Regions from separate parts of the Halomonas sp. TH-94 genome, predicted to be linked through region 1. Evidence: predicted binding sites of a transcription regulator. Region 1 holds the regulator's gene; each other region holds the start of a gene.
The links. Region 1 encodes FliA, which starts transcription of late flagellar genes. Its sites were predicted from a motif close to CTAAAGTTNNNNNNNNNNCNGCCGATA; they were not measured.
Positions count from the first base shown of each region.

Region 2: a site for FliA is predicted at 1,867-1,893, ahead of flgM (flagellar biosynthesis anti-sigma factor FlgM). Genes of this name have one in related genera too.
Region 3: a site for FliA is predicted at 1,159-1,185, ahead of AC2VNO_RS05535 (flagellar protein FlaG). Genes of this name have one in related genera too.

Region 1 covers NZ_JBYCKL010000085.1:10,807-14,078, forward strand. Annotated here, with positions in the region: gene flhF (flagellar biosynthesis GTPase FlhF) at 1-259, shown strand, start outside; gene AC2VNO_RS15945 (hypothetical protein) at 259-837, shown strand; gene AC2VNO_RS15950 (flagellar protein FlhE) at 849-1,247, shown strand; gene AC2VNO_RS15955 (RNA polymerase sigma factor FliA) at 1,314-2,021, shown strand; gene AC2VNO_RS15960 (EAL and HDOD domain-containing protein) at 2,018-3,226, opposite strand.
Region 2 covers NZ_JBYCKL010000028.1:11,825-15,096, reverse strand. Annotated here, with positions in the region: gene AC2VNO_RS04865 (sensor domain-containing diguanylate cyclase) at 1-908, shown strand, start outside; gene AC2VNO_RS04860 (flagella synthesis protein FlgN) at 1,105-1,554, opposite strand; gene flgM (flagellar biosynthesis anti-sigma factor FlgM) at 1,551-1,832, opposite strand; gene flgA (flagellar basal body P-ring formation chaperone FlgA) at 1,966-2,655, opposite strand; gene flgB (flagellar basal body rod protein FlgB) at 2,840-3,253, shown strand.
Region 3 covers NZ_JBYCKL010000033.1:384-3,655, reverse strand. Annotated here, with positions in the region: gene AC2VNO_RS05540 (EAL domain-containing protein) at 1-952, opposite strand, end outside; gene AC2VNO_RS05535 (flagellar protein FlaG) at 1,275-1,640, shown strand; gene fliE (flagellar hook-basal body complex protein FliE) at 1,684-2,013, opposite strand; partial or broken gene fliF (flagellar basal-body MS-ring/collar protein FliF) at 2,314-3,272, shown strand, end outside.

The sequences.
Region 1 (3,272 bases):
GCAGCGTCTCGATTCCAGTGAGATCGGTGAGATGCGCGCTGACGTGCGCCTGCTGATGGCCAGTGGTCTGGCCACGGTGGCTGCTCATCTCGATCTTGCCGAAGACGAGAAGGCCATGGATCTCAGAGCCGAGCTGCTCGGACTCAGTGGCGGCAAGCGTCGTCGCCGCGACGTGGCATTGCTCGAAGCATTGATACAGCTATTTCTGGTGCGCGATGCCATTCGCCACCTTGGCCTTGGTGAAAGGGAGTCAAGTTGATGGGATGGGACCAGGCCGCGGGCCTGCGCCAATGGGCGAACGGTACATCGCAGGACGACTGCCCGTTACACGTGGCTGAAATGCTGGTCGAACTCGCCGCGGAGATAGCTCCCGGGGATCCATCGAAGCGCTCGGCTGCCCAGCCGGTCCCCACGAGTGGGGCGATCAAGCCGCCCAAGCCTCGCAGCGACCAGGAGCTGACGCTGATGGTGCTGGGGCTGGCGGGCACGGCGGAGCGGCATACAGCCCGGGTAACCGAGCTATTTGAGAGCTGGGCACGGGAGGGTAGGCGCTGGGTCGGCAATCCGCGTGCCTGGCGTATCGTGGCGTTACCGATCAATAGCTCACATCTGCCCCTGTTGGCAGCACAGCAATCCCATTGGGCGCTTTGGGTAGACGATGACCTGGAGGCCTTTCGCCGCGGCTATCGCATGCTCCAGCAGATCGCCGAGCAGGGCGGGCCGCAGCGTCTGATCGCCGTGCATCCGCCGGGGGTGGGGCGTGAAGGCCTGCTGAGTAATCTTCAATATGTGGCGGAAGCATACTTTGGCATCGAACTGTTGGTATTGGCGCGATGAAGCCACGGGTCTTGCAAGGTATCGTTATCCTGGCCATATGTGGAGCCTGGGCGGGCTTGGCCCAGGCTGCGGGTAGCTGGGTAGCGACGGCCCCTGCCGTCCAGGTGGTGATGAGCGAACGTCCGGCAATGTCCGCCGCTCTTCTACCTCCAACGCCGGAGCTGGCCCAAGGCCAGGTAATGGGCCGGGTGAACTGGCAGTATCAGCCACTGGCAGGGAGAGAGGTGAATGCCTGGCTTTGCCACATGGGGGGATGTGTGCCACTGCCTGGCTCACGAGGACAGACCGAGGCGCTGGCCGGTATGCCGGCCGATACCCCACTTTACTTTCAGTTCTCCCTGCAGGAGCGTGGCCAGCGCGCTGCGACCCTGCAGGGGCTGCAGGTGATAGTGAATCATCACAACCTGTAGTGAATCTGACTCGTCGAGCATGGTGAAGCGATGCTCGAGGGAACCGTCAGCCGCGAGAGCAAGAGCATGTACACAGCACGAGGCAAGATAGAACAGTCGGACCTGCTGGAAGAGTACCTGCCGCTGGTGAGGCGCCAGGCGCTGTCGATGCAGGTTCGTCTACCCGCAAGTATCGAGCTCGATGATTTGATTCAGGCCGGTACGGTAGGGTTGCTGGAAGCGATGGGTCGTTTCGACGCCAGTCAAGGCGCCAGCTTCGCTACCTTCGCCAGCCAGCGTATTCGAGGCGCCATGCTGGATGAGCTGCGCAGCCGCGATTGGTTGCCACGCAGCGTGAGGCGCAATGCACGGGCGGTCGATGAAGCCGTGCGTCGTCTGGAGCAGCAGCTGGGCAGGCCGGCGGAGGAGAATGAGATTGCCGCTGAGCTCGAGATGGGACTCGCAGAGTACCGACAACTGTTGAACGATACCAACAGCGGTCACCTGCTGCCTTTCGAGGTGCTGGTGTCGGAAGGCGTAGAGCCCGGCATCGAGGATGCCACCATCGATACGCCTTACCGCATGCTGATCGATGCGGAGAAGCGTCAGCAGTTGGTCGAGGGCATCGAGGCGTTACCCGAGCGGGAAAAGCTGCTGATGGCGCTGTACTACCAGGAAGAGCTCAACCTCAAGGAGATCGGCGTCGTGCTCGGGGTCACCGAATCGCGGGTATGCCAGTTGCATAGCCAGGCCGTGAGCCGGTTGCGCGTACGCCTGGCCGAGAGCGACGACTAAAGGTTGTCCATCAGCGCTTTGGTACTCGCCAAGGCTTCCATGTAGCAGGCGTGGAGTCGGTCGGCTGGCACATCGTCGATGGCAGCTTCTACCTGCCGCTCATGATTTTCGCAAAGGGTAAGCACGGCGCCTAGCGGCCCGACACGGTACTTCAAGGCTTCGATGATGGGCAAGCCAAGCGGCAGGTGCTCGAGCAGGGTGCTGCGATCCTCCTCGAGCAGGGCGTCCATCAGCGAGAACAGACCCGTGGTGAAGGCATCCTCGGGATCCAGGGTGGGGAAGGGGGCAGCAAGATTCCGGCACATGAAGGCACGAACAAGCGCCATGCGCAGTACGATGCGAGATGAGGGCTGCAAGCTGGCCAGGGTCAGCGTCAGGATCAGGCGCCGCAATTCGATCAGCCCGAGTACCTGTACCGCTCGATGCAGATCCACTGCCTTGCCACCGCGATTGAAATAGGAAGAATTTGCACGGCGCAGAATGGCCACGTGGAGATGCGGCACTTGCACCACCAGTTCGTGCATCCGGTTCAGGTCGCTGTTGTCCTCGTAAAGGGCGCGGATGAGACGGATTTGTGCGGCCCGGTTACCGTGGCGCCCGCGCGGCTGAGAGGCAATGAAGCTGGGATGCGCCAAGTATTGGCCATGGTAGTAGTCACAGCCCATCGCCTGATAGCGCTCCAGCGCCTGGCGACTGTCGAGATTTTCGACCAGCAGTTTTATGTTACGTGCCGGGAGCTTTTCCAGCGTCTGTTCATCGAGGTCGCTGGGTGACGTGAGCAGAATGATATCGCAGCGGCCAAGCATGGTGCCGACATCCTGCTTGATCAGGCGGGAAGGCATGATGACCCGGTAGCCGCGCTCACGAATGTCGTCCAGACGCTCGAGCAACTCGGCATCGATGGAGCCGACCTCGGCGATCCCGAGGGCCAGGCGTGGTGCCGGCGTGGGAAGCAGCTCCGGGCGGTCCAGCCACTCCAGGGGTAGGTCGATGAACAGCGTTCTATCGCCCAGCAGACCGGCATCGCCCAGCTCGTACACAGCACTCGCCAGTGCCCGGGCCGTGGCAGACATCAGATCTTCGACTTCGTCATCGGCTTCGACGTGCCGGCCGTAGACGAGGCGATCGGCCACATGGTGATGGCTGGCATCGTGAACCGGGTGAAGGGCGATGGTGAAAGGCTCTGGTTCCCTAGGTCCGGACATGCTGCTTGGCTCCCTGCTGAGTGTTGCTGCACCCAGGTATATTTAA
Region 2 (3,272 bases), on a different contig from region 1:
ATCTGCGGGATCGCCAGGCGTTTCTCGATGCCGTGCTCGGTTCGACCCCCATCGGTATGTTCGTTGCGGATCTCAAGGGCCATCTCAATTACCTGAACCCGGCGCTTCTCGAGCTACTCGGGCTTGGCGAAAGTCATGACGCCAGGGACTGGTGGGAACGTATTCATCCTGACGACAAGCAGGGAACCCATGACATGTGGCGCTATACCTTGGCCACGGGTAGCGATTTCGTCCGCCAGCTGCGCTTTCGACACCCCAATGGAGCCACCCTGTGGGTCGAGGTGCATGCCAGCCAGGTACTCGGCAGCGATCAGCCGTTGGGTTTCGTCGGCATGGTCAAGGACATTACCGAGCGTCGACAGCAGGAAGCTTTGCAGCGCTGGGAGGCGGAGCATGACCCTCTGACGGGGCTGCTCAACCGACGCGGCTTCGAGAGACGACTCGAAGAGGCGCTGGCCGAATATGCCAAGACCGGGACCCCTTCGGTGCTGATACTGTTCGATCTGGACCACTTCAAGCCTATTAACGACGAAGGCGGGCATGCGCTTGGAGACGAGATGTTGAGGCGCATTGCCCAGGTGGTGGCGTGGGAAGTGCGGCGCAGCGACCACGTTGCACGTCAGGGGGGCGACGAGTTTGCCGTGCTTCTGCCCAGCTGTACCCTCAAACAGGCCGGCGAGATTGCCGAATCTCTGCGCCGCGCCGTCTCCGAAGTCACCGTGAGCAACCAGGACAAGACCTACAACATTACCCTGAGCATAGGGGTTACCGCCTTGCAGGAGGGGGACGATTCGACCGAGCCCGTGCTTGCCCGGGCCGACAAGGCGAGCTATCAGGCCAAGGCCGAGGGGCGCAATACCGTAGTGATCACGGCTGATGGCAGCGATCTCATCGACAGCACTTGGTAATGGAAGTGGGACAAACGAATACGTTGACTGGCAGCTGTGCATGGCTCAGTAGCAAGCCGCTCTGCGAGCACTCGTTTCGAACTGTACGAACTAGGCATGAGCGCGCACGGTGGCTGGCGCGTTACGTGGGTGCGAGAAGAGGGTTGGATTGTCAGACTGAGTGAGTGTCAGAGGGCTTTCGTCTATACCGCAGCGTTTATACCGCAGCGTTGATACGTCCGGTCTGAGCCGCGACACGGCCACTGGATCGATACACGGTTTTTTCGGCAGCCTGATGAATGAAGTCGAGCAGGCGCGTGTTCTGCTCCATACGCAAGGCAACCAGTTCACCGTTGAGGGCGTTGAGGCGTTGGGCTTCACGAGTCATCTCGAGCGTATCTGACCAAGCTTGCTCGCAGCCGGCATCCGCTGCCGCCTGCTTGGCGCCAGCGGCGTCATCGTCGTAGCCCAAGCGTCGCTGAACGCCTAGGCGCAGCGTTTCGCTGGCTTCCAGCTTAGCCAGAAGCGCCTGCTTGCGTTCGGCAATCTCGGCAAGTGCCTTGCTTTCGATTTCGGCGCCGGCCAGCAGCGAGCGCTCCTGCTTGAGCAGTTCGATGATTCCGCTCAGGCGCTGCTGCTGATCATTGAGAAGCTTGATCAGGCTCATTCTCCGCGGCTCTCTGCGCTCAGAGATTGAATCAGCGAATCGGCGATACGCTCGGCGCGGATCTCCAGGCGACCTTCACGAATGGCCTCGCGAATTTCTTCGACGCGGGCCGTATCGATGTCGCGGGAGGCATCGGTAGCCTTCTGGCTCAGGTGGGTGGCTGCCGAAGGACCGGCATCCTTCTGTCCTGAAGGCGTGGCGCCCTTGACCGGCTGAGCTTCCTCGCGCGGAGCCGTCGGGCTCGGGCGAGTCAGGGGATTCTGGTTATTGATCTTCACGATTAGGGCCTCATGACCGAATGCTTTCATCTGCTATCGGCATTGCGATGGAAAACTTTAGGCATTTTTTTTGCCACAAGTTTCCAGCGGCTCTCCTACCCATGCAGGAGCATTCGTCTGCGTGCGTTCAGAGTCAGAAGTCTACGACAAGGGTGCCCTCGCCGACCACCTCTGCGGTCATGACTTCGCGATTGTCGAAGCGTACCCGTATGCGATCGCCCAAAGCGCCCGGTTCAAGAGCCTGGCCTTCGCGGGTGATGCGAAACCCCTTGCCTCTGGCTTCTATCGTGACGCGCTGGTTCCTGTCGACTAGCGGCAGGCTGCGAAACTGGTGCGCCTGGAGCGGTTGTCCGGGGTTGAGGGCACGTGTGGCCACCTGTCCAATGATCGACTCTATCTCGAGCAGGGTGCGGTTCGGCAGTTCGGCAAGATTGCCGGCCTGCATCACAATATGCTCGCGGCGCACGGTTTGACCGGCCGACAGTGGGGTGCCGAGTACCGGATATTCACCCATCACGCCGACTTCGGCTTGAAGGTAGCGTACCTGACGACCGTCCTGGCCACAGCGTACGCCAACGGAAATACGTCCCAGCGGCAGTTCCCCCGGTCGGGTAAGGAAGGGGTCGGGAGATTCGCAGATCGGCAGTCGTGCGGATGGCGGGCGCAGCTCGATGATCAGCTCATCGCCAAGCGCCCTGGCCTGTTCGTGCAGGAAGCCGTGTACGACATGCAGCAGCTCGGTATCGTCGGCCGAAGCTGTCGGCAGCGACAGCAATCCGGTCAACGACAGCGATAGCAGCAGGGCGAAGCGGGTGGAGCGCATGGGGCGGGGCCGTCCAGCATAGAGGTCATGGCAGGATTCTAGCCCCCGCCGTCAGACTGAAAAAGCGGAAATGAGCGAGGAAACGAGGTCTGTTTCTGCCATTGAAATGACAGGAGCGTCGGTAATCTTCACCCTCAAGAAGTTCCGTATCGTTCAATCTGGTTTTTGCATGGGGAGCGCCGGCATGATCGACCAGCTCGAGGCCGCCTTTAATTTTCACCAGCAGGCGCTGGGGCTGCGCCAGCAGCGTCACCAGGTGCTGGCCAGCAATATCGCCAACGCCGATACGCCCAATTACAAGGCGCGAGACATCGACTTCGCCAGCGAGTTGAAGAAGGCTGTCGATCAAGGGCGCCCTGCCGGCGGTGGTCTTGCACTGGCGCGTACTTCCGAGGGCCATCTGGCAGGTCAGGCCATGGCATCGCCGAGGCAAGACCTGCTTTATCGCATTCCCGATCAGCCCAGCCTGGATGGCAATACCGTGGACATGGATCGCGAGCGCACTCAGTTCGCCGATAACGCGGTGCGCTATCAAGCCGCACTGACCATCATGAACAGCCGGATCCAGGGGCTGAAGAACGCCATGCAGCCGGAATAACAACCCGGATCAGACGAAG
Region 3 (3,272 bases), on a different contig from region 1:
CCTCGGTGGTAAAGCCGGTCATGTGGGTAAAGGCACGGTTGACGAATTCAATGCGATTGCTGGGGTCGGTGATGATGATGCCTTCCAGCGAGGAGTCGATGACCCGCTCCGCCAACTGCAGGTTTTCCCGCGACTGAGCGAGTGCTCGGTCGCGCTGTTCGAGCGCATCGCGCAAATCCTGCATGTAGAGATGCTCGGCCCCGGCTAACAGGTCACGAAAGCCCAGCAGTCCCACTACCTCCTCGGCCTCGTCCAGCACCGCCAGGTGGCGCACTCGATGATTCATCAGCAGGTCGCGAGCGGCGATGAGAGTATCGTCCTGATGAACTGTCAGTAGCGGCCGGCTGGCCAGGCCTTCAATGGCCATATTGCCCGGGTGGCGGGCAACGAATCTCACCAGATCGCGCTCTGTCAGTATGCCCAGCTCGCCATCGGCACACTTGACCACCACGGCGTCGCACTCGGAGAGTCGCATGGATCGCGCTGCCTGAGCCAGCAGTTGGCTGCCGTCGAGTACAAGGGCACGCTGACGCATTGCTGCCCGCACCTCGCGCAAACGCAGATAGGGTTCCAGGCCCTGATTCAAGGCGACGTCGGTCTGCGACAAGATGCCTTTTGGCGCTCCGGCGTCATCGACCACCAGGAAGTGGCGACGCCGCTCGGCATTGAAACGCAGTGCTGCCTCACTTATCGACGTCGAAAGATGAAGGCTCGCTACCGGCTGGCTCATGACCTGTGAAATCGGCTGACGGACGGCCTCGGGATCAGCGAAATTGATGGCCAGCGCGTCATGCTCGGACCAGATACCCAGCGGCATGCCCGCCTTCACGACGATGATGGAGCTGCACTGACGCGCCGCCATGCGTTCGGCAGCCATCCACAGCGGCGTCTCGGGCTCGCAGGTGAGAAGCCCGGTTTGCATGATGCGCTCGATGGGAAGCTCTTGGCTCATATCGTCTCGCCGGCTGGATACTGCAGCTCCTACGCCTCGTAGGCGAGAGTAGCCGCATGCTTTTGTCTGACAGCTCAGTATTGCCTCGGATGAAAATGTATCCAACTGTTACTACATTTTAGCCAGTTGGCTTAATATTGCATCAACAAATACCTCATTCCGCCCACGCTGCGACAGCATGCCGCCGAAAAAATGTCGAACAAGGGCTAAAGGTGTCGCACCATCGGCCGATATCCCTGATGGGAGAGACCGTCTAAAGACGGTCTCGGGGAACGATGCTGGCCACCAGCATCAGCAAGGACATAAAAAAGGAAAACGACATATGTCTTCGCCACTGACCGATGCTACCAACGCCTTGAGCACTTCGGCACTACACGATTTGACGCCCCGCCAGCGCAAGGAGACCGTATTGGCTTCATTGCCCAGCGCAGGTACCATGCTGGCACAGGCCGAAAGCCACGGGCTTTCACCGAGCCAGGCCGACCTGGTGGAGCCTATCCAGCGAATCAATGAAGTGTTGCGTCAGTACGGCGTGGAGTTCGAACTCAACGATACGTCGCGAGTCATTACCCGCATCGTGGATCGTGAATCAGGCGACGTGTTGCGCCAGATCCCCGGCGAGGAGGTACTGGCCATTGCCGAGCGACTGGATGAGCTGAGGGGAAGCCTGATCAGCCTCACGGCATAAGGCTCATAACCACGAGAAAAGCCGGCCAGCATGGCCAGACTCCTTACACCTGCATGTTCATGACATCCCGGTAGGCCGACACCAGGCGGTTACGAACCTGCAGGCCCATCTGGAAGGCAACGCTCGCCTTCTGCATGTCGACCATGACATCGTTGAGCTCGACGTTGGGATCGCCGGATTGGAACGCCATGGACTTGGCAGCGGAGGCTTGCTGCAGACGATTAATACGCTGGATCGAGGCCTGCAGTTCGCCGGCGAACCCACCCTGGCCCACCTGAGTGGAGATCTGCTGACCCTTGGCAACCGACCCGCCGGCCTGTGCAGCCAGGGTTTGCATCTGCGCCAGTGCCGACTGGATGGCAGGTGAACTCATTATCCGCTCCCCTCGTTTCGATGTTCGTGAATTGTTACCAGCCTGTTGCCCATTGGCCCGAAACCGACCCCGGCCGAATGTAGAGCAAGACTATCAGGTTACCTAATCTCACCAAACGACCAATTGGAAGGTAAAAAAGGGGCTTTTCCCGCCTTTGGACTGGACGGCGGCTCGCATAATAGCCTCCATCACAGTTGCGCCCCCTGCGGGGCAGCCAGAACGCGGTGAACGGATGCAGTCGATGCCATCTTCCAGCAACACCTTTCATACAGCTACTAGCGTTCCCCTGCGGAGGCGCTCATGAGCAATGGCGCCACGACGCAGGAGCGTCAGGACGCTTCTACCAACGCCTCTTCCGCGGCACTGGTAGAGCGACTCCAGCAGCAGCTGCGCGGCAACCCGATGCTTGCGATTCTGATCGGCGGTGCCGCCATGGTCGCGATCATGGTCGCCCTGCTGATGTGGGCGCGCGAACCGGATTATCGCGTCCTTTACAGCAACCTCACCGAAGCCGACGGCGGGCGCATCATCAGCGAGCTGGAAAGCCGCGGCGTTCCCTATCGTTTCAGCGAGGGCGGCACGGCCCTGCTGGTGCCCGGCGACACCGTGCATAGCCTGCGGCTTCAGCTGGCCGAACAGGGCTTGCCCCGCGGTGGCAACGTCGGTTTCGAGCTGATGGACAATCAGGCCTTCGGCGTCAGCCAGTTCACCGAGCAGGTCAATTTCCAGCGCGGTCTCGAAGGGGAACTTTCACGCTCCATCGAGTCGCTGGGGCCGGTATCGCGAGCGCGCGTACATCTGGCCATGGCGCGCTCTTCGGTATTCGTACGTGACCGTGAACCCGCCAAGGCCTCGATCATCGTCACCCTGGAGTCGGGCCGCGTCATGGGCGACAGCCAGGTCAACGCCATCGTCCACATGGTATCCAGCAGCGTTCCGGACCTGGCCGCGGAGAACGTCACCGTGGTCGACCAGAACGGTCGTCTGCTGTCACAGCCCAGCTCACAGGGCCGCGGTCTTGATGCCACCCAGCTCGACTACATTGCCGAGGTGGAGCGCTCCTTCCAGCAGCGCATCGAAAACATTCTGGCGCCGATTCTCGGCCGCGAAAGCGTAAGCGCCCAGGTGGCTGCCCAGATCGACTTTTCCCGCCGCGAGGAAACGTCCGAGCGTTTTGGCCCCAACCAGCCGCCCAATGAGGCGGCGGTTCGCAGCCGCCAGTCGAGCCTGGCCTACAATGGCGGCGACGGCTTGGCGCT